Regions from separate parts of the Peribacillus sp. NPDC097225 genome, predicted to be linked through region 1. Evidence: riboswitches for the same ligand, from Rfam matches in the RefSeq annotation. Region 1 holds a riboswitch; each other region holds the start of a gene.
What was found. A riboswitch is a leader RNA that binds a small molecule or an ion and turns the genes downstream of it on or off. The one in region 1 is predicted to bind cobalamin.
Positions count from the first base shown of each region.

Region 2: it holds a riboswitch for cobalamin, as region 1 does, so the genes downstream of both, ACIQXH_RS11200 (hypothetical protein) here and ACIQXH_RS14515 (helical backbone metal receptor) in region 1, are expected to answer to the same signal.
Region 3: it holds a riboswitch for cobalamin, as region 1 does, so the genes downstream of both, ACIQXH_RS10885 (ribonucleoside-diphosphate reductase subunit alpha) here and ACIQXH_RS14515 (helical backbone metal receptor) in region 1, are expected to answer to the same signal.

Region 1 covers NZ_JBIWDJ010000004.1:364,209-372,040, reverse strand. Annotated here, with positions in the region: gene ACIQXH_RS14530 (ABC transporter substrate-binding protein) at 1-680, shown strand, start outside; gene ACIQXH_RS14525 (FecCD family ABC transporter permease) at 695-1,693, shown strand; gene ACIQXH_RS14520 (ABC transporter ATP-binding protein) at 1,690-2,538, shown strand; cobalamin riboswitch at 2,660-2,837, shown strand; gene ACIQXH_RS14515 (helical backbone metal receptor) at 3,004-3,969, shown strand; gene ACIQXH_RS14510 (FecCD family ABC transporter permease) at 3,932-4,987, shown strand; gene ACIQXH_RS14505 (heme ABC transporter ATP-binding protein) at 4,994-6,466, shown strand; gene cbiB (adenosylcobinamide-phosphate synthase CbiB) at 6,463-7,428, shown strand; gene cobD (threonine-phosphate decarboxylase CobD) at 7,403-7,832, shown strand, end outside.
Region 2 covers NZ_JBIWDJ010000003.1:222,253-230,084, forward strand. Annotated here, with positions in the region: gene ACIQXH_RS11180 (MetQ/NlpA family ABC transporter substrate-binding protein) at 1-518, opposite strand, end outside; gene ACIQXH_RS11185 (methionine ABC transporter permease) at 569-1,237, opposite strand; gene ACIQXH_RS11190 (methionine ABC transporter ATP-binding protein) at 1,224-2,240, opposite strand; SAM riboswitch class I at 2,310-2,419, opposite strand; gene ACIQXH_RS11195 (MBL fold metallo-hydrolase) at 2,746-3,567, shown strand; cobalamin riboswitch at 3,659-3,860, shown strand; gene ACIQXH_RS11200 (hypothetical protein) at 4,089-4,313, shown strand; gene ACIQXH_RS11205 (hypothetical protein) at 4,343-4,534, opposite strand; gene ACIQXH_RS11210 (YheE family protein) at 4,593-4,796, opposite strand; gene ACIQXH_RS11215 (YheC/YheD family endospore coat-associated protein) at 4,857-5,999, opposite strand; gene ACIQXH_RS11220 (YheC/YheD family endospore coat-associated protein) at 6,050-7,417, opposite strand; gene ACIQXH_RS11225 (YheC/YheD family endospore coat-associated protein) at 7,421-7,832, opposite strand, start outside.
Region 3 covers NZ_JBIWDJ010000003.1:158,105-165,936, forward strand. Annotated here, with positions in the region: gene modB (molybdate ABC transporter permease subunit) at 1-182, shown strand, start outside; gene ACIQXH_RS10860 (GNAT family N-acetyltransferase) at 183-626, opposite strand; gene ACIQXH_RS10865 (hypothetical protein) at 736-1,230, shown strand; gene ACIQXH_RS10870 (cold-shock protein) at 1,434-1,631, shown strand; gene ACIQXH_RS10875 (flavodoxin domain-containing protein) at 1,697-2,116, opposite strand; gene ACIQXH_RS10880 (ribonucleotide-diphosphate reductase subunit beta) at 2,106-3,158, opposite strand; gene ACIQXH_RS10885 (ribonucleoside-diphosphate reductase subunit alpha) at 3,201-5,495, opposite strand; cobalamin riboswitch at 5,633-5,814, opposite strand; gene ACIQXH_RS10890 (manganese-dependent inorganic pyrophosphatase) at 6,102-7,031, shown strand; gene ACIQXH_RS10895 (hypothetical protein) at 7,080-7,226, opposite strand; gene ACIQXH_RS10900 (SulP family inorganic anion transporter) at 7,308-7,832, opposite strand, start outside.

The DNA of each region.
Region 1 (7,832 bases):
CGGTTGTGGCACTCAACCCTATGGATGCAGCAGCTGCGGAGCCATTGGCTACCTTCAACAGTTGGTTGGAACTGACTGGGGAAATTACGGGCACTACCGAAAGAACGGACAAGTTCTTGGAAAAGGGCCAAGCCGTTCAAGCCGAATTGGATAAGAAATTAGATGGCATTAAGGATAAAGACAAGCCTAGAGCATTAATCCTCTATCAGCACAGTGATAAAAGCATCATGGTCGGTGGGAAGAGCTTCTTTAGTAACCAATGGTTAAATGCTACAGGGGCCTATGATATAGCAGCAGAAGAAGTTACAGGAACAAAAGAAGTCAATATGGAACAAATCTACAAATGGAACCCGGATATCATCTACATTACGAACTTTTCGACAACTCAGCCTGAAGACCTAACGAACAATACAGTGAACGGACAAGATTGGAGTCAGGTCAGTGCTGTACAAGAAGGAAATGTATATAAAATTCCGCTGGGCATCTATAGATGGTTCCCACCAAGCGGTGATGCACCTCTTATGTTAAAATGGATGGCTCAGAAAAATCATCCCGAGCTATTTGATTATGATATGAAGGATGAAATCACGGATTACTACTCAGAGTTCTATGATTATGATGTAACGGAAGAACAAGTAGAGAACATTCTTCACCCATCTTCCGAAGCCGCAAAACAGTAAAGTAGGGAATAAAAATGAAAAAATGGAAAACGGTCCTCTTCTGGATATTGCCCATTGCGATGGTTCTCCTATCATTGAGCATCGGACGCTTTGGAATGGACTTAGGGACTCAAATTAAAATATTGCTTTCAACTGTGTTTCCAATCGAGCCAACATGGACACAGATGGAAGAAACAGTGGTCCTTCAAATACGTCTGCCACGAATTTTACTGGCCTTGTTAATCGGTGCGGGCCTATCGATTGCAGGCGCCTCTTTCCAAGGGATGTTCGGCAACCCCTTGGTCAGTCCCGATATCCTAGGAGTGTCTGCAGGTGCTGGGTTCGGTGCTTCCCTTGGGATTTTATTATTGGGACATGGTTTTGCATCTCAAGTCTTGGCACTTGGCTGTGGTTTAGCCGCCATCGTTTTCACGTTCATAATCAGCGGCAAAAAAGATTCACCGGTCTTCATGCTTGTTTTGGCTGGGGTTGTCACCTCCGCCCTTTTCCAAGCGTTGATCTCGTTAATTAAGTTTGTCGCCGACCCTGAGGAAAAGCTGCCAGCCATCACATACTGGTTAATGGGAAGCCTTGGAACGGCCACATACAAGGATTTATATGTGGGTGGACCAATCATCCTTGTCGGCATCTTGATTTTATATTCACTACGCTGGAGAATCAATTTACTGACCTTACCTGAGGATGAAGCAAAATCGCTAGGTATCCCGGTCACTAGATTGAAGTGGACGGTCATTCTTGGTGCGACGTTAATTACGGCTTCATCTGTAGCGATAGCCGGTATCATCGGCTGGGTAGGACTGATTATCCCTCATGTGGCAAGAATGCTCGTCGGGAACAACAATCAACTTGTCCTGCCGGTATCCCTATCGATTGGTGGCGCCTATTTACTCCTGATCGATAACCTGGCACGTTCTGTAACCGCTACGGAAATTCCGCTATCGATATTGACAGCCATTATCGGCGCACCATTCTTTGCGATTCTACTTAGAAAGACAGGAGGTGGGTGGTCATGAAAATCGAGGTGCAGGGAGGGAATTTTTTCTATGCTAAAAAAAGAGAGAAAGCTCCTTTTCTTTACCAGACCGACATTGACTTTTCGTTGAATGACGGAGAGATCATGGCGATCCTTGGCCCGAACGGTGCCGGTAAAACCACGATGCTGAAGTGTATCACCGGCCTTCTTGATTGGAAAAAGGGTCAAACGCTCATCGACGGAAAGCCGCTTACTGCGCTATCACGCAAAACGATCTGGAAACGAATCGGTTATGTTCCTCAGGCACATAAAATGGTTTTCGGATTTACTTTGGAAGAGCTTGTCATTATGGGAAGGGCGCCTTATATCAGTACGCTGTCCCAGCCTTCTGCAAAGGACCGGGAGGCTGCCATCGCTGCTCTTGAAATGGTTGGCATTGCGCACCTTGCCAAAAAGTCCTGTAATTCCGTCAGTGGTGGGGAATTGCAGCTGGCCTTGATTGCCCGGACGCTTGTATCGAATCCGGATGTATTGATTCTTGATGAGCCGGAATCGCATCTTGATATTCAAAAGCAAATCGTGATTTTACAGACACTTAAGCGGTTATCGAAAGAGAAGAACATTTCTTGTATCATAAACACGCATTATCCGAACCACGCATTCTACTTGGCTGACCATGTTTTAATGACTGCCAAGGAAAAGCGTGTGGTGTATGGCGAAGTCCGCGAAGTGATGACGGAAGCCCGGATGAAAGAGTACTTCGGAATCGAAATGAAGAAAATCATTTATGAGGAAGAGGATGACTTTTTGATTGAAACGATGGTGCCGAAAGATCTAGGTCTTTTACGTGATCAAAGTACATGCCGTTTTAATAGTGACATCTAAAGCTATAGAAGGCAGCCATGTGATGGTTGCCTTTTTGCGTTCCAAATCTTAATTTAAAGTAATCTGAAATATCATATAATACGATTTCCTAAATGGTGTATAATGAAAGGCAGTGAAATTATATACATATGAACAATTTGGTGTCTGTAAGGACTTGAAAGGGAAGTTGGTGAAATGCCAACGCGGTCGCGCCACTGTAAATGGGAGTTAACGGATGTATACCACTGTATGAATAATATGGGAAGGTGCCGTTAGCAATGACCATGAGCCAGGAGACCTGCCAAAATTGTACACCGGTAACCACGCGGATGGGGAGGTGTGTGGCAGAGCTATGTCCCTTTTTTGTTCCGTTGCCATACATGCATCCTCCGTTTTGATGGGGGATGCTTTTTTGTATGTCTTTTGATATTCGCAACACATGTGTGAAGGTCCAGAAATGAACTCAAAAATGATGGAGGTTTTAAGATGAGGAAGATATATAGTTTCATGCTTGTGATGGGATTGATGGTCGGTATACTGGTTGGCTGTAGCGATGCCTCCCAGGATGGAACAGGAGAAAACCAGTCGACAAAACAAGCTGTTAACCAGGGCTTCCCGCTTTCGTTACAAGATGCAGTGGGTAACAAAGTCACCATCGAGCAGAAACCAGAAAAAATTGTTTCATTAATCCCAAGTAATACAGAAGCGGTCTTTGCGCTAGGTTCGGGTGAGAAAGTGATTGGAGTGTCTGAAAATGACAATTACCCGGAAGAAACGAAAGATATTCAGAAGATAGGTGGAATGGAAATAGATACAGAGATGATTTTAGCCTTGCAGCCTGATATCGTTCTTGCTCATGAGAGTGCCCATAATTCCAAAGAAGGAATCCAACAGCTTAAGGATGCGGGTATTCCAGTTATAATCGTGAATGATGCTAAAAGCTTTAAAGAAGTGTATACGTCTATCGAGATGATTGGAACGGCAATAGGGGAACTGGATAAGGCAAAGGAAATCGTCAAGACGATGCAGACCAAGCTGGAAAAGATCAAAGAAAAGGCTAAGGCAATCAAGAGTGAGGATAGAAAAAGTGTTTTTGTAGAGGTTTCACCGTCACCTGAAATCTATACAACGGGAAAAAATACTTTCATGGATGAAATGCTGGACATCATTTCAGCGGATAATGTCGCAGGTGAATTGGATGGCTGGGTAAAACTCGATGAAGAGTCGATGATAGCGGCCAACCCGGATGTCATCATTACAACCTATGGTTACTACACAGGAGATCCAGTCAAAGAGGTAACGGGAAGAAATGGATGGGCCGACATTCAGGCAGTTAAGAATGGTGAGGTTTTCGATGTCCATTCAGATATTGTCACTCGTTCCGGTCCTAGGCTTATAGAGGGAGTAGAGGAACTTGCCAAATCAGTCTATCCGAACGTATTTAAAAACTAAACGGGCATTGGCCTATGTATTTGCCCTATCATTTTTGGTTATTTCGATATTGATCGGTATTTCCTTAGGATCGGTTTCCGTTCCGATACCAGTGCTTTTGCAAATCATTGGCAAGGAAGTCCTTCATTTGCCCCTGGCCATGGAACCGGATGGGACACTGACGAATATCGTGATGAATATCCGCCTGCCGAGGGTCGTGCTTGCAGGTTTGGTTGGGGCATCCCTTGCAATAGCAGGGGCAGCATTTCAGGGATTGCTCAGGAATCCCCTAGCTGACCCCTATACCCTGGGAATATCCTCAGGGGCTTCGCTTGGTGCAGTATTAACGTTGTTTTTGAATTTGTCACTGCCGTTTTTTGGCCTATATACACTGCCTACATTAAGCATTCTTTTTTCATTGTTGACGATTTTTTGCGTATTGACCTTTGCAAGAAAAATGGATCGTTCCATGAAGGTAGAAACGATTATTTTAACCGGTATCATTTTCAGCTCGTTTTTAAGTGCTTTCATCTCATTGATGATTGCATTGACGGGTGAGGAGTTAAGGCAAATCATCAGCTGGCTGATGGGAAGTGTCTCGATGCGTGGTTGGAGTCATGTCACGATCATTTTGCCATTTTTCCTCCTTGGTTCTCTCGTTTTGATGATGAATACCCACGAATTGAATGCCATGACATTTGGGGAAGACCGTGCGAGGCACCTAGGCGTGAATGTTCAGCGGAGGAAGATGCTGATTCTGATCGCCGGCTCGATACTGACAGGGGCTGCCGTTGCCGTATCAGGGACGATTGGCTTTGTAGGGCTGGTCATCCCCCATTTGGTCCGCAGGATTTGGGGGCCAGACCATACGCATCTGTTGCCATTATCAATGATTGTGGGAAGCGGATTTTTAATATTGGCTGATCTGGTGGCACGAACGATCATCGCACCGACAGAATTGCCGATAGGTGTTATTACTTCGCTTATCGGTGCGCCGGCATTCGCATTTATTTTATTAAAGAGACGGAGAGAAGGGTAGAAGTGTATGCTTGAAGTTAAAGGGTTAACAGGAGGATATGATAATAAAACGGTTTTGGACTCCGTCTCGTTTGATGTAAAAAAAGGAGAATTATTCGGTATTCTTGGTCCGAATGGAAGTGGGAAAACGACGCTATTGGGGATGCTTAGCGGTATCCTGCCGTATCAGGCGGGAACCATCGATATTAAGGGGAAAGACCTACAGGGATATTCGTCCAAACAACTGGCACAGGTCATCGCCGTTTTGCCGCAGCATTCCTCATTGGCTTTTTCCTATACAGTAAAAGATACCGTGGCCCTTGGGCGATATGCGCATCAAACAGGGTGGTTTCATAGTTGGACGTCTGAAGACGAAGAAATCGTTCAACGCGTGATGATGCAAACGGGAGTGGCAGTCTTTCAGGAAATGCATTTTGAACGTTTGTCAGGTGGGGAAAGACAACGTGTTTTGTTGGCACAAGCTCTTGCACAAGAACCGGAAATCCTTTTTCTCGACGAACCGACGAACCACCTGGATCTGTCTTATCAAAAAGAACTTCTTGATTTGATGAGGAAAATGGCTAAGGAACAACAATTGACGGTCATTTCAATTTTTCACGACTTGAACTTGGCTGGCTTATATTGCGATCGCCTGATGTTGCTTGAAAAAGGGCGAGTCCAAGTGATTGACGTGCCGAATGAAGTGCTTCAGCAGGAGCGGATTCAGGAGGTATATAGGACAAAGATCGAAAAACATCCTCATCCTGCCTTACCTAAGCCGCAAATGTTCATTGTACCCGAGAAGCATACAGGAGAGCTGGACCCTTTGGAGATCAATGAAAGTTATCTGAACCAGGCTCCGGAGTTCCTTCATTTAAGTTCACCCATTCCGCTTAGAACCATGTCATCCGGCGTAACTGGTTCGGGAACGGGGTGGCATCAGCACTTTGTTAATCGACATGTCCACTACGATTACAATTGTGATGACCATATTGCTGAAATGGCTGACTATTTGAAGACATACGGATTTGAACCGCAGGAAACCGTCGGAATGATGACGGCCGTGTTTTTGGATACAGTGTCATATCGACTTCTAAGAGATGAGGGTTTTTCGATATTCATCATGGTAACAGCGGGGGTAGGGAATGCCATCGATGCCTCTTTGGCAGACAGGCATTCATGGACTTCATCGCCGGGTACGATCAATACCTGGGTTTTCGTGAATGGCCATTTGGCGGAAGAAGCGTTCATTCACTGTATCGTGACAGCTACCGAGGCGAAGGTTAAAGCGCTTCATGACCTACATGTCTTAGATCAGGTGACAAACACATGGGCGACTGGAACATCGACGGATAGCATCTTGATTGCAGCAACACAAAGAGGAACCACCCTCCGTTATGCGGGTACCATCACGCCCCTCGGGAAGTTAATTAGCCGTGGCGTTTATGACTGTACGGTGGAAGCGATTGAAAATAGTAGGAAACGGATTGAAAGCTTATGATTTTTCACCATCTTTATGCAATCACATTGGCATTTATCCTAGATTTGGTCATTGGCGACCCTCCTGATTGGCCACACCCGGTTAAATGGATAGGATTGCTTATCAATAAACTTGATGAAGCTCTCAACGAAGGGACAAGAAAGAAGCGGAATGGACTGTTCATGCTACTGCTCATCTTGCTGCTCGTGTTGGCGGCCACAGGCATCACCGTCTATTTAGCGTATAGAATCCATCCTGCTGCCGGTATCATCTGGGAAGCGCTACTCATTTCCACCACGATCGCTCAAAAGAGTTTAAGACGGGCGGGAATGGATGTTTATCGACCATTGAATACACGGGATATGGCCAAGGCGAGGAGGAAGCTTTCTTATATTGTGGGCCGTGATACGGCAGATCTAGATGAACCGGAAATTGTTCGGGGTACCGTTGAAACGGTAGCGGAAAACACGAGTGACGGTATTACGGCTCCCCTGTTTTGGGCTGCCATCGGAGGCGCGCCACTTGCCATGATGTATAGGGCAATCAATACATGCGACTCCATAGTCGGATACCAAAATGATAAATATGCTGACTTCGGATGGGCTTCTGCCAAGCTTGACGATCTAGTGAACTGGATTCCGAGCCGTTTAACCGGTTTTTTGATGCTGATTGGATCAAAGTCAGTCCATAACGGCTGGAAGGGGCGGTGGGCTATATTATTCAAGGATGCCCATAAGCACCCAAGTCCGAACAGTGGGTGGTGCGAAGCGGGTGTTGCAGCCATCCTGGGCGTTCAACTGGGCGGAAGGAATATGTACAAAGGTGTGGTGTCCAATCGAGCTAGAATGGGCCTTCCAATTGTTCCGCTAGAAGCGATTCATATAAAAAAAACGATTACCATCATGCATCGGACTTCTTTTTTATTCCTGTTGATGCTTTGGTTAGGAGGACTTTTATTTGCAATTACCAACTCATGGCTCTAATCCGCATTATCTTTACAAAGCACTGGGAATCGAAATGCCACAATCGTATGTGGACTTCAGTGCCAATATCAACCCATTGGGTCCACCCTCTAGTATAAAACAGAGATGGTCGGGGTTTTTTGAGGGTATCCTCGACTACCCAGATCCACATGCCGTAGAGCTGACACATATGATAGCAAAAAAAGAAGCACTTCATGAAGATTCTGTACTTGTTGGAAACGGGGGAGCGGAAATCATAACGCTTGTGGCGAAAGAACTGGCGAATAAACGAGTGTTAATCATTCAACCAGCCTTTGCCGAATATGCCGAATCTTGTTTGGCAGCAGGTTGCGAGGTCGACTTTTTTCAACTGGAAGCGCCCAGGTGGGAACTGGACTTGGATCGATTACGTCCGCTTTTGCCTC
Region 2 (7,832 bases), on a different contig from region 1:
ACATCTTTCTCAGATATTCTTAATGGGTCAACATCCGGATCCACTTCAATCAGGCCCTCATCCAATAAAACTTTAAGTGCACGGGAGAGGTTGACTGGGTCATTGGGAACGGCGATGGTCGCACCATCTTTAATATCGGCCAATGATTTGTATTCCGTGGAGTAAATGCCCATCGGTGCCGTTGGAACAATAATAAGGTCAGAGAGTTCTAAATCATGTTCCTTTGCGAAATTATCCATATACACTTTATGCTGAAAGAGGTTGGCATCGATCGAACCATTACCAAGTGATTTATTCGGCTGGATATAATCACTGAATTCGACGATGTCCACTTTGTAGCCAAGGTCTTCAAGTCCGGGTTGTATGGCCTCTATCACCATGTCGGCATAAGGGCCAGTCGTTGCCCCAATTTTTAATTCTTTTTTGTCCTCCGTTTTAGTTGTCGCATCGTCATTTCCGCAAGCTGACAACCCAAGGGCTAATGCACATATAGATAATAATGAAGTGATTTTTTTCACGAAAAATTCCTCCTTGTTTAATGTAGTGTCATCGTTAACATTCATGAATCTTATCGTTTGTTTACATAGTGAGAGGCCTTATCGCCTATCATTTGGATGATTTGGACAAGACAGATCAGAACGACCACCGTTGTGATCATGATCGTGTTGTCATAACGGTAATAGCCGAAACGAATCGCGAGGTCACCGATTCCTCCTCCGCCGATTGTTCCTGCCATAGCCGAGAAGCCGATGAGTGATATCGTCGTTAATGTCACGCCTTGGATGATTCCAGGCCTTGCTTCAGGAAGAAGCACATCCTTGATGATCATCCATGGGGAAGCGCCCACGGCAATCGCGGCTTCGATCACTCCCTTATCTATTTCTCTCAATGCAGATTCTACGATCCTAGCGAAAAAAGGTATGGCGGAGACTGATAGGGAAACGGAAGCCGCTAGCGGTCCAATCGTTGACCCGGTAAGGAATTCGGTTAAAGGAAGCAAAGCGACTAAAAGAATGATAAACGGAATCGAGCGGACTAGATTGACCACGAAACCGAGGGACCGATTCAACGTGATATGTTCAAAGAACAAATTCCTGGTCGTCGTAAACAGCAACACTCCTAGAGGCAGTCCAATCAGGAGGGCAACCGCAAGGGAAATTCCGACCATATAAATCGTTTCCAGAAAGGCTTTATTAAGGTCAGGCAAAATATTGATGATGGAATCAAGCAGTGACATGATTTAACACCTCCACGGATCGGGTCCGGCTTATTATGTATTCAAGGGCTACTTGCACTTCTTCAGGCTCACCAATCAATTCGATGATCAAGATTCCTAGAGGGACATCCTGGATATATTCAATTTTCCCGTGCAGGATATTCCCTCTGACAGAATAGTTTTGTAGAGTATCCGAGAGAATCGATTCACCAGCGGTTTGCCCTTCAAATTGTATTTTGATAATCGTTCCTTTGTTTTCCCTAATAAGGTGGGGAGGAAGTTCAAAATCCAATACGCTACTGATGAACTGCTTAGTCAGTTCTTGTTTGGGTTGTGAAAATATTTCATAAACAGGGCCATCTTCAATAATTCGTCCATCTTGCATGACGGAGACACGATGGCACAGTTCCTTGACCACTTCCATTTCATGGGTGATCAGCACGATGGTGATGCCCAGTTCTTTATTGATCTTTTTCAACAACTGTAAGATCGACTTCGTAGTGGTTGGATCAAGGGCTGATGTCGCTTCATCACATAATAGGACGGTAGGGTCATTCGCTAAGGCCCGTGCAATGCCTACCCGCTGTTTTTGTCCGCCACTGAGTTGAGCCGGATAAACATCTTTTTTATCCCGAAGGCCAACGATATCCAAAAGTTCCAGAACGCGGTTAGTAATGACCTCCTTTGGTTGATGGGCGGCTTTCAAGGCGAAGGAGATATTGTCAAAAACCGTTTTGGAACTGACTAGGGAAAAATGCTGAAATATCATGCCGATTTTCTGGCGTTGTTTGCGAAGCTCCTGGCTTGATAAGGTTGTTAAGTCGACGCCATCGATGATGATGCTACCATTGGTCGGACGCTCAAGAAGATTCAGACAGCGAATCAATGAACTCTTTCCCGCGCCGCTATACCCGACAATCCCATAAACCTCCCCCGTTTGAATGGTTAAAGATACATTATCCACTCCGATAACTCGGGTATTCTTCGAGATATATTCCTTTCGAACTGAACGAATTTCAATCATGATGCTATCCTCCTTATACATAAAAAAGCTACCTCTATCATTCAGAAAGAGGCAGCGAAATTATATCCCGTCTTATCTTTCAGAATGGTATTTCATTCTGCAGGAAGGGGCACCATTCCCGATGTGGGGCGGTTGCCGGACGTCATAGGGCCTGGTCCCTCAGTCACTCTTGATAAGTTAATTACTATTTTAGTATTTTATTATTTTTTTAATATAATCTATATTATTTGTTAAATACAGTAATGTCAATTATTTTTTGAATTTTATCAAGATTATGAATCAAACGATCTACTTGCCCAGATTATAGTGGCCATTTGCTAAGTTACACGGAACGTCCCGGATCTTACATGGCCTGTCTGCGTAAGAATATGGACTTTGATCACTCCCATCATTAGAAAAAATATTATACTTGTAAAAAGTATGGAGAGATAATACATTTATTGTAAGTGAATTAGAAAATAAAGGATGATGAGGTTTTCCAAAAAAATGATTGGAGTGGAAAGTCATGCTGGAAATGAAAACGATAAACGATGTGGTTTGCGTAAAAGGGACACCGGAAGGAAACAAATCAGGCATGAGCGTGAATGTGTTCTTAACCGATGGCATGTTAGTTGATACGGGGGCAAAAATCTTGTTGAAGGAACTTACTCCATTCTTTGAAACCGCTGATTATGATATGGTGGCGCTGACGCATTATCATGAAGACCATACGGGTGGGGCCGCATGGATACAGGAACATAGGAACGTCCCCATCTATATTCATCCGATGTCCCTCGATATTTGTGCAAAGGATGCCGAATATCCCGATTACCGCAGAGTTTTTTGGGGAGACAGGGATGCCTTCAAGGCAGAACCATTGGGAGGGGTCGTCCATTCACGCACTCAAACATGGGAGCCAATCTTTACACCAGGGCATTCGAGGGACCATATGGTTTACCTGAATCATAGTAATGGCATGCTGTTTTCGGGTGACCTGTTTGTAACGCCGAAAACAAAGCTCGTTTTAAGGGAGGAATCAATTCCGTTCATCATGGAATCCATCAAGAAACTGCTTCGGTATGATTTTGTAGAGGTCTTTTGCTGCCACGCCGGGTATGTCCCGAACGGGAAGGAAATGTTTGAAAGAAAGCTCAGCTACTTGGAAAATCTGCGCGGTGAAATTTTGCGTTTGCATGATCAAGGATTGGAAGTCCATGAAATTCAGCAAAACGTGTTGCCTAATCGGTATCCGCTTATCGAGATATCCGGTCATGAATGGGATTCGGAGCATATCATTACATCGATACTGAAAGAGAGTAGGTTGTATTCAGAGGAAAGGAAGAAATGATGAATAAGAGGATGGGGGATAGGGTCGAAGAACAAGGCGGGAGCCTCATTGTAATCCTAGTGAAAATTTGATACAGTTAAACTGAAAAATAGTATTTCGTCTAGAAATGGGTGCAGATAAGAACATGTAGCTTATCTGCTTAAAAGGGAAGTCGGTTAGAATCCGACGCTGTCCCGCAACTGTAAATGAGAGCGATTCGAAGGAATGCCACTGTCTTTTTTGCAAGAAAAGATGGGAAGGTTCGAAAAGCGATGATCATGAGCCAGGAGACCTGCCCGTTTTTAGCACAACGCCAGAAACCTACGAGGATAGGGGGTGTTAAGTGCGAAAAATTAGCAAGAACATGCTTTCTTATTTTTGTAGAAAAATGGGGAATCATGGTCATTTTTGTTATGTTTCGTTTGCACTCTAACAACTTCTGAATGGGAAGTTGTTTTTTGTTTTTTACAAGTCCATATTGGACAACATTCAAAAAGAATCCTGTTAATTAGACAGGACAGCTATCATAGGGGGCCATATCATTGTTTGGTACAGTTGAGCATTTTACGGACTATTTAAAAGCGCAAATCATGCGTAACTTTTGTGTGGAAGAAATGATATCTTTAGATGATTGCCGAGCAAGCTTGATTGAGGAAATCCAGGTTCATGGCAAAAACGTAGAAGATAGGAAAGAATACGAAGCAAATCTTGAAAGAGCCTTTAGCCAAGTGAATCTAGAAATATTCGGCTATCAAGAAATCAAGTAAAGAGCCGCCCATAAGGGAAGCTCTTGTTTTCAATCTTTATTGATGTTCGGTTCCGTTTCATCATGAAAGTCATGGGCTTCCTCAATGTTCAAGGTGTCCGCGGCTTCATAGACGTTTCCGCCAGCAAGTCCTTCATTGATGATACGATCGATATCGAGATATACAGAATCCTTACCGTCATACTCGGTATCCTTCAGAAATGTAATCTTTTCTTTATCCAAATGAACTCCCTCCTTGGCTTTTTATTAGTGTTAGCCAAAGAGGGATTCTTTATTCTATTTAGTCGTACACGTGGTACACCATTAAATCATGAATCATGCCCTTGAGTTTTTCTTCCTCTGACTCTACAGGCGGATTGGTTAACCACTCAATGGACCCATCTTTATGATAGAGGGCTTGGACGGCCAATTTATTGAAGTAAAAGGAAATCTTCCAGCCAGGTAAATTCTTGTGCAACGGCTTCCATTGAAAATGCGTAATCATATGTATAACCTCCATATCGCTGTTTCTCATTTCATTATAATGGAAAAAGCAGGATGGAGGTTATTTTCTTATGTGATTCGGAAAAGTTAATTCAATGAACAGGTTTTTTAAATGTAGTAGGCGGCTCGCTTCAATTTCCTCTTCATCAAATTGCATGGGTTTTGAATTGACTTCATAAATGAATAGAGCACCGGATGTATCTTCCCCGATATCAATGGAGAATTCCCCAAGAAAGCCAAACTTCCTGGAGAGGATGATTCCACATCTTTGCGCAATGTTCGCCAACTTCCTGTTTAACGGCCTCGTTTGTAGCTGCTGATAGGGAAAAAGCTTTCCCCCCCTTGGCGTATGGGTTGTGATTTCCTGGGTTTGCGACATCCTCACGCCCTTGCCGGTCACTTTATAAAACCCATTTTCATAATGAACAAGAATACGGTAATCGTATCGGTGTCCATTCAGTTTCTTTGGAATGACCGCTCGTTGGGCCAGATACCCCCTCTTTTTGAGCGACGCCTTATTGGCTTCCCAAAACGCGGAGAAATCAGGGTACAATTCCTGATGTTTCAGGCTATTGAATTGGAGGGTGCCATCAGGTTTTTCTAGCAGGGTGTAGATGCCCTTACCTTGGCTTCCTTTGCATGGTTTCAAATAAATATGTTTGTGGAAATGTAAGAAGTCCGCTAGTTGGGTAGGGTCGGATAGGTCTATGGTCGATGGAAGATGGCGGGCTAGAGATCCATCTTCCGTCAATGCTTCGTACATCAAGTACTTATCCAAAAAATGAGGGTTGAATAAAGTGATGCGATGTTCTTTAAAAAAGGAAAGGAGTTCTTGAAAACTTTCCGATGCTTCGAATCCCCTTTTGGGAATGCGATTATAAACGATATCGGGCAGTGGTAATTTTACCTCATTCCATGTGTTCGTTTGTGAAGAAAAGATGAAGCCTTTCATGTAGTTGGAAAGCAAGGATTCAACCGTGAATACATAGGCCAATATCCCATGATTCGATAAATATTGAGATAAATTCTGAAAAAGTGTCAAATTCCCCCCTATACCTGATTCCTTCTTTGGATCTAGAGAGGTCAAGATACCAACGACTAGCACCCGGTTTCCCGGAAATAAAGTAATCGGAAAAAGTGCCTGATCCTGGGTGTCCTGCTTAAAAGGGATTTCCTCATTCGCGGCTCCCGCATATAGCTGCATATCTTCCTCGTTATGGCTCCATCTCTCAGAGGGAACATCATAAAAAATGTTCATTTCTGTGTACCAATCGTTTGTGAAATCGTCTGTTCGGTAAGATAAATGGCATAATCAAGGCTGAGCTTCCTGGTTAAAAGTTCAAATTCCTTTAACTTTGGATGGGAAAAGATAGAACGGCCTGGTTTAGAATTAGCTTCGAACATCCATACTTGCCCTTTTTTATCCAATCCGAAATCGAAGCCGATTTCTCCTATGATGCCATCTAGGTGCTCCTCGATGCTTTCACTTAATATAAGAGCGGCTTCTGATAGCTTTTCCTCGATCCGTTTAGCTTCTTCGTCATCTCCGTATAGTTCGGCAACCGTCTTGATGACCCCGCCGCTTTTAATATGGGTCGTCACACTGCCAGCCCCGGAAACTTTTGCGGCGATGGCCGTCACTTGCCAAACCCCATTGCTGTCCTTGTTCGTATGGACCCTGAAATCCACTGGCCGCTTTGAAGAGCGGATTAACGGGATGCCTTGTTGAACGATCAGGTTCTCAAGCGGTCGATTATGAAATACATGTTTGAGGATGGATTCGAGTGTGGAGAACTTTTGTAATTTGTTTTCCTGTTCCTCATTTTTATACCGGCAATAGTAGACATTTTCATGCTTATCATACAGAATTTGATGAATGCCGAGGCCAAGGCTACCATGAATGGGTTTGATATAGACTTGGCGATAATGCGACAGAAGCGTCTCGACGACGGATAGAGATTGAAAAGGGTAGGTCTCCGGTAAAAATGGCAAAGCCCGATCATCCGCATTCAACCGTTCGTAAACATCCCATTTATTGAAGAAACCAGGATTGTACCAAGGAATCTTATATTCCTTTTGGAACTTTTGCTTCACTTCCTTTGGCCCCTCACGGTTTTCCGTCATTCGGTTGGGAAGCCGGTCATATACGACGTTGGGAAAAGGGAATTCGTTGATCTGCCAGTTTTCCTTCTCATATACATATCCTTTAATCGTTTCTTGATCCCAATTGATGACATTCTCACCGAAAACAAAGGGGATACAACCGGTTGTTTGACTGAGAGAAAGTAATTTCGAAAAAAAGCCGGAACGTTCCCCAAGCGGTTTATTGGAAATGCCTGTGAAGCCTGATGAGAAAATTCCAATGAGCGGGCCGATATGAAGGCTCTTCCCGTATATAAATAAATGAAGGGGAGTATCGATCTCGTTGAACATCAAAGAATCTGCAAGACTATTCGAGAGTACGATTGATTGCTTGATGGCTGGATTTGGCTTGACGGCTGCAGGGCAGGAATGCTGCCCAAAATAAATTAATTCGATATCCCCCAGTTCCCCAAGGTCAGACGGATAAAAAAGGACGTGGCCGGGGATGTTGGCAATCTCTGCAGGGTATGTCTTTCGCATGGGTCATTCACCTGCTTTCAGAAGATGTTCGGATAAATATTGGCAATATTTGAACGGGGCTTGATAAATTTCTTTCATGGACTCTGGTTGGAGTGTTTGGATGATTTTTCTTCCGGGCTTGGAGTTAATGTCCAAGATCCAAATTTTCCCCGCCTTATCGATGCCTAAATCGATTCCAAGTTCGAATAGCCTTTGAAAAGCGCCTTCCGTCTCCACAGGGAGAGTCCGGAGGATATGCTGGATGGTTTGTTCGACGGTTACCGGGATGGAATCAGGATTCTTTTTCATGAAGTCTTCAAGCGATAAGGCCTCTCCGCCAGTCGTCAGATTGGAAGTGATATGATCTTGTTTCCCAAGACGAATGCCCCGCCCCCGTTCCAGCCACTGGTTTTTTTCGTTTTTCTGAAGCAAAATC
Region 3 (7,832 bases), on a different contig from region 1:
CCTTGGGGGAATTTGGGGCGACACTCATGTTTGCTGGAAACATCCCGGGACAGACCCAGACGATACCGACCGCGATATATATAGCCATGGATTCAGGGAATATGACTCTAGCCTGGCTATGGGTCGGTGTGATCATCGCCATCTCTTTCATCATGCTTTTCATCGTGACGTACATAAAATGATTATTTTTCGTATAAACTAATGAAAAATTGAGGTGCGACTTCCACGTCTTTCTTATGAATAAAGCCATTTTTTTCATACAGTTTACGTGCAGGCATGTTCAAGGTACCGGTCGAAACGGATAGCTTCTTCCATGGAATCGTCAGTTGTAGGTGGGTAAGAAGGGCCTGTGCAATGCCTTTTCGGAAATGATCTGGGTGTACGACCAATCGGCAAATCTCTATCAGTCCATTTTCACTTTTATAGGAAATGGCCCCGGCAACCGTATCGTCAACAAAAAAACCGATAAATGTTTCTTTGCAGCGTAAGAATTGATTAAACGTTTCTACCAATGGGGGTATTTCGTCAAATCTAACTAATTCCGCTTCCACTGCATAGGCTTTTTTTTGAAGGGAAAACAGTTGTTGTCCATGGATGGAGCGTAATTCTGGAATATTCATCATCATGCGTAAATCATCTCCTTAAAATCCATTATAATAGAAGTAGGTAAACAGAATGATGGTTTCTTGTGTTATAATCGACAAACAAGATGAACTAATGAAATGAGGAAGAAATTTGTTAACATTTGAAGAAAAATTAAGTATCATTGAAACTTTCCCGGAATTAGAACGGAAAGATGTTTCACTAGGACGCGTCAATTTCCATTTTCCCGGCAGTGTTCAGGAGAAGAAAATTGTCGTACAGCACCTGCATCCGAATGGCAATGGCTTCGTATACGCAGGGCATTTGAAAAAGAAGGAAACAGACCGCAAAGGATTCATCAATATACGTGACTATTCCGAAGAGGAATTAAAAGCATTGATCAAAACTGCCCTATCCTATTTATCCGAACCTCCTGTTATGCAAGAAGAGGAGGCGGACGATGAGTTCGCTAGGTTGGAGGGAACTTGGATTGGCCGTGAAAAGCAGGAGCTTTCGCTTGTTAGAGAAGATCAGCTTTGGAACGTATACTCAGGACCGAACTTAGAGGAGTGTTTCGAAAGTCCAATCGAAGCGGAGCGCTACTTATTGGATGAAGGATTCCGTCAAAGCAAAAAAAGAAAAATGTAGAATTTTAGGATAATTTGTCGGCAAAATTACTCCCATTAATATTGTTTTCAGTTAATTACCCATGATATAATATGGGTAATTATTTTTGTTCGGAATAAGTTGTTTGATAGAAGGATTTACCGTTTTAGGGTTCCTCTTGAGACATTATCCAGAACCAAAAATAGTATAAAAATGGATTTTTTCCAAACACAGGAGGAACTAACATGGTACAAGGTAAAGTAAAATGGTTCAACGCAGAAAAAGGTTTCGGTTTCATCGAAGTTGAAGGACAAGACGACGTATTCGTACATTTCTCAGCTATTCAAGGTGAAGGTTTCAAAACACTTGAAGAAGGCCAAGAAGTTTCTTTCGAAATCGAGCAAGGCGCTCGTGGACCACAAGCTGCTAACGTTCAAAAATAATTGAATGTTAATAAAGACCCCAATTTGGGGTCTTTTTATTTTGTATTTACAAGCTTGGGAGTTTGTTAGTTTGTAAATAGAGAGGCGAACTTTTTTATCCTGGGTAGGTCAGCTTCTTGATACATTTGTTCGATTTTCAATGTAGCGACCAATTGGCTCTTGGCAAATAGCATGTCCCGAAATTGGTCGACGGCTCCGCAAAAATGATTGTAATTGGTTTCACCCGTTCCGAAGACTCCTGTTTTCAGGTGGGAAATCGGCATTTGCTCTAGCTCCGAATAGAAGGCGGACATTCTGGCAGGAAGCTCGCCATTTCCCCAAGTATAAGTACCGACAATCAACGAATCATACTCATGCACTGTACGTATATCAAATTCAAGAACCCGAAATAGCTCTGCTTCGGGCAAAAGGGATGCAAGGACTTCAGCAAGCGCCTTTGTATTGCCGCCTGCCGAATGATAGACGATGGCGGCTTTAAAGCTCATCGAACCCGTTGCTTGCATTTACTTGGCTATAGGTCCTTGATTTTTGCTCGAAGAAGTCGGTCTTCGTCAGCCCGATGGATTCATCGTCGAACGTTTTGATCCAGGGCATCGGGTTCTCGCTATACTCTTGATACAAGTTTTCAAGTCCAAGCATGCGTAATCGTTTGTTGGCGATATATTCAATATACTCGTTGAACTCGTCCAAATCGAGATCTGCTTTTGTTTGGATATCCTCAAGCATATATTCGGACCATTCTTTTTCAAGCTCGACGGCCTTTTCAATCGTCGTATAGATGAACTTCGTATTGTCTTCATTATTCAGTTCCGGATATTCATACATTAAAATTTGTACAAGCATGCCAATGAAATCGAAGTGGACCATTTCATCGCGATGAATATAGGAAATCATCGTTGCCGAACCGGTCATCAGATTTTGCCGGCCCAGATTGTAGTAGAAGGCGAAAGCCAGGTAAAAATAGATCCCTTCAAGGTTCGTGGAATGGATGAGCGCCTCGAATAAGTGCTGAGGGCTAGGGTCGTCCACAAATGTTTGGTAGGCATCCACGATCGGATGGTTCCGCTTGATTACTTCCGGGTGTTCTTTGATCCGGTCAAAAAGCTGTTTTTGCTTGCCGACAGGAATCAAGGAAGCAAGGATGTAAGAATACGATTCATTATGAATGGATTCCTGCTGGGCCATGTTGGCGAGGATCGCCTTTGCTGCCGGATCCTTGATGTATCGAAGGATCTCCACTAATGTTGGTGTTTGCAGGCTGTCCATCCCGGCAATCATCGTGAGGATGTCGAGGAAAGCATCCTGGATATCCTCATCCAATTCACCCCACTGCTTTTTATCCTGGATCATGTTCACGCTCGATGGCTTCCAAAAATTGTTGATGAGCTGTGTATAGGTATCATAGAATTTTTCATACTGAATGTCGTTCCAAAGGAGAAAGCCTGATGCTTCTCCTTTGAAAACGCCGGTTGCCTTGGTAGGATGGGTTGGTTCGAGCATCCTGATTTTCTTGATATGGTTTGTCATCTGTAAAATCTCCTTCAATAAAGTAAATTCCATTCCCACTCGTTAACTGGAGCAGCTCTCACAGGCATTGTCGTATTCGGATGAAGTGGAACGAAGATAATAAGTCGATTTCAATCCGCTTTCCCATGCTGTTAGGTGTATGTCCAATAACACTTTAGCCTTGATCGTGTTTTGTACATACAGGTTGAAGCTGATGGCTTGGTCGATATGACGTTGACGTGCTGCATTTTGCTTGATGCTTTCCTTTTGGTCCAAATGGAAGCGCGTTTTTTTATAGTATTCATACGTAGTGGGCGTCAATCCAGGCGCTGTCACTTTAAATTTGAAGTTTTTCTTTTCTTCATAAAACTCGATTTCATATAACGGGTCGATGCCATCCGTGGAATGACCGATTTTGGCAGTCGATGAATTGGGGGCGATTGCCATTAAATAGCCGTTTCGTGTACCATACTGCTGCACTTCTTCTTTTAATTCCAACCATTTTGGATCTCTATAGTCACGAAGGTCGAAATACTCCCCCGTTTGCCAATCGGACCCTTCGAAGTATGGGTAGGTTCCTTTTTCCTTGGCCAATTCATTGGATGTTTTAATGGTTAAATAAGCGATTTTCTCATATAAGGTATCGGCGTACTGAACGGCTTCATCGGACTCCCAGTAGATATTTTGCGTCGCGAGTAAATGATGCCACCCGAAAGTTCCTAAGCCGATTGAGCGGTAGCGCTTATTCGAAATGGAAGCTTGCTTGACCGGTAAGGTATTCACGTCAATGACGTTATCGAGCATGCGGATCTGAATCGGGATCAGTCTCTCCAATACATCGCTGTTCATCGCGCGTGGCAGGTTGATGGAAGAAAGGTTGCAGACAACGAAATCCCCGCTTTTGCGAACTACGACGACATCGCCATCTTCCGTTTCATATTCGTCGGTGATCGTTGAAGGGCTTAAGTTCTGGGCGATTTCCGTACAAAGGTTAGAACAATAGATCATCCCTTTATGCTTGTTCGGGTTCTTTCTGTTCACTTCGTCCCGGTAGAACATATAGGGTACGCCTTCTTCTAATTGTGAAATCATGATGCCTTTCATAATGTCCATCGCTTTGATTTTCTCGAAACTATAGCCTGGAAGTATGCCATTCTCCGCCGCCTCTACAGCAAGGGCGTAATGGTCCCTGAAACTGCCATCCCCTTTTTTCTCGTCATAAAAATCCTCGAGGGAGAACCCAAGGGTTTGCTTCACGGTATGCGGGTCGAAGAGATACCAATCTTTCCGGTCACGCACGGCTTCCATGAATAAATCGGGGATGCAGACACCAGTGAAGATATCATGCGCCTTTAGGCGGTCATCGCCGTTTTGCGTCTTCAAGTCAAGGAAGCTCATGATGTCCTTATGCCACGCATCCAGATAGATGGCGATTGCGCCTTTACGTTGTCCCAATTGATCGACGCTGACGGCCGTTTGGTTAAAGAGGCGAATCCAGGGAGTCGTGCCTGAACTGTTACCGGAAAAACCGCGGATATCAGAACCGAGCGAACGGATTTTTCCGACATATAGACCAACGCCGCCACCGAACTTGGAAACTTTTGCGGCATCATAGTTTGATTGATAAATTCCGTCGATGGAATCCTCGATTGCATCGATGAAGCATGAACTCAATTGCCCGTGGGTTTTGCCGGCATTTGAAAGGGTAGGGGTCGCAACCGTCATATATAGGTTCGACATTGCCCAGTAGGCCTCTTTGACAAGCTGCAGGCGGTGTTCCGTTTTTTCCAGTCTCATGATTTCCATGGCAATGATCATGAAGCGCTCCTGGGGAAGTTCATAGACCTTGTCTTTTTTTGGACGGGCCAAGTAGCGATCATTCAAAAGATAGATTCCGATATATGAAAATAGTTTATCTTTTTCCGGATCGATGACCGAACCCAATTCTTCGATTTCCGTTTTTGTGTAGGAGTCGAGAAGCTCTGCTTTATAAACAGGGTAACGTTGCCCTTCATGCTGCTGAGAGAGTTCTTGAATCAATTCATAGAAAGGTCCATAGTTCCGGCCTTCATAGCCCCGGTTCTTTTGGGCATCACGATACATGGTATTCAATAGTTCCCTTGCGGCGACGAATGTCCAGTCTGGGGCATCGATATCGACACTTTCAAGTGCAAGCTGGATCAACTTTTTCGATGTTTGTTCTTCTGAAGCATCACCTTTGCGATCGAGCCATTTAGTAAAACGCTTTTTGAACTTTTCCATATCAAGACTGCCTTCGAAATCCTTGGATAACATGTCCAGCTGGATTGAATTTGTTTCTGTGTCATTTTTTATGGTAGGGTTATATGTTTGAGTCATAAATGTTCCTCCTCTTAAATGTACGCGAATAAAAAAAAACCGCCCAATAAATTGAGCGGATCAAACGATAGGATAAAAGAGCCATGAAAAAATAGCCGTTACACTATCGTTTCATCATCTCAATCCCCGAAGAATAAGAAACTTGAAAAAACCAGGCAGGTCTCCTGACTCATGATCATCCTACTTTGAGTCCTTCCCGTATAGAGAGCTATACAGTGGTTTTCTCATTTCGTCACATTTACAGTTGCGGGGACAGTTCCGGGTTCACACCGGATTCCCTTTTCAGCCATCTCTGGCACCTTGGTTAATAATTCTATATATAGTTATTTATGTTGTTGGAAAAGTCAATATCTAGTATGTATGCTTATATTATCGTAAGCCATCCATGCTGATAATTCAACATATATATTTGTGAAAACTGATTCATATCTATTGACAAGGTCGGATAAAGGAAGAGGATGATGAAAGAATATAGGGAGGAATACAAAATTCCATCGCGGAATGTCAGGGTTTTTGTGTTAAAATAAATTGCATAGCAAAACTAGGGATTCTGGTTATGAAAAGAAAAATCCCTGCCAAATCATTTAGGAAAAAGGAGAAAAAATCGTGGAAAAAATATTAGTTTTTGGACATAAGAATCCGGATACCGACACTATCTGTTCAGCAATCGCTTATGCTGACCTAAAAAAGCAGCTGGGCATCCAAGCTGAACCTGTTCGTCTTGGTGAAGTGAATGGTGAAACACAATATGCGTTGGACCAATTTAAATTCGAAGCACCCCGCCTTGTTGAAAAAGTGGCTGGGGAAGCGGATGGCGTGATTTTAGTCGATCACAACGAACGTCAGCAGAGTGCCGAAGACATTGACCAGGTACGCGTATTGGAAGTCATCGACCATCATCGTATCGCTAATTTCGAAACAAGTGATCCTTTATATTACCGCGCAGAACCAGTTGGCTGCACGGCTACTATTTTAAATAAGATTTATAAAGAAAACGGAATTGAAGTGCCTAAAGCCATTGCAGGACTTATGCTTTCAGCCATCATTTCCGACTCTTTATTATTCAAATCGCCTACTTGCACGGAGCAAGACGTCGCAGCTGCTATGGAATTAGCGGAAATTGCTGGCGTGAATGCTGAAACATATGGCTTGGAGATGCTAAAAGCGGGTGCTGACCTGAGTGACAAAACCATCGATCAGCTCATCACACTTGATGCAAAAGAATTTTCAATGGGAACGGCAAAAGTTGAGATTGCTCAAGTGAATGCTGTTGACCCGAATGAAGTGCTTGCAAAGCAATCAGAAATTGAAGCAGCGATTCATGCAGTTATTGCCGCGAAAGAATTGGATTTATTCTTATTCGTCGTAACGGATATCTTAACGAATGATTCCGTTGCCTTGGCTCTAGGAGCATCAGCGGATGCAGTGGAGAAAGCGTATAACGTAACATTGAATAAGAACATTGCTGTATTGGAAGGCGTCGTGTCACGTAAAAAACAAATTGTACCAGTTTTAACCGACATCTTCGCTAAGTAATAAAAAAAGGACTCGAAGCCACTTTGAAAGTGGCTTCGAGTCCTTTTTTCAATTCAACGCTTCTTTCTCTTTTTCATACGCAATCACGATAAGCTCTTTGTTTGATTCCTCACGTATTTTTCCTTCAAAGAGTTTTAACTCATTGAGAAGGTCAGGTGATAAATCTGCTGCAGTATAATCCTGTTCGGATGACATGATTTTCCCTCCAATCCAGAGTATCATTCACTCTAGTTTGGCGGTTCAGCAAGAATTTATGCAGGGGAGCCATGCATCCTTTTACTTTTCATATGAGGCGAGGCTCTTTAGCAGCTGAGAACTTTCCTGATCAAGGCCAAGCACTTGAACCGTTTTCCCCTGTACTCTGTATTTTAAGATGACTTTCTCGACGGCTCCTACAGCCGAGGCATCCCATATTTTCGAATTGGAAAAATCAATGATGATGGAATCTGCTTTTTCCTTCGTATCAAACTTCGAAATGAAGTCCTGGACCGATGCAAAAAACACCTGGCCTTTTATTCGATAAGTGATTTGCCGATCCTGGTTGTCCGCTGTTTTCTCGACAGACACTTTTGAAATTTTAGCCGAGAAGAAAATCATACTCAAGAGTACCCCGGCGAATACGCCTTTGGATAAATCATGCGTATAAAGAACAACGATAACCGTTACGATCATGACTATCGCCTCGGTTTTAGGCGTGATACGGAGCCTCTTCAAGGAGGACCAATCAAACGTCCCGATGGAAACCATGATCATGACCGCAACAAGGGCGGCCATCGGAATTTTAATGAGGACATCATTCAA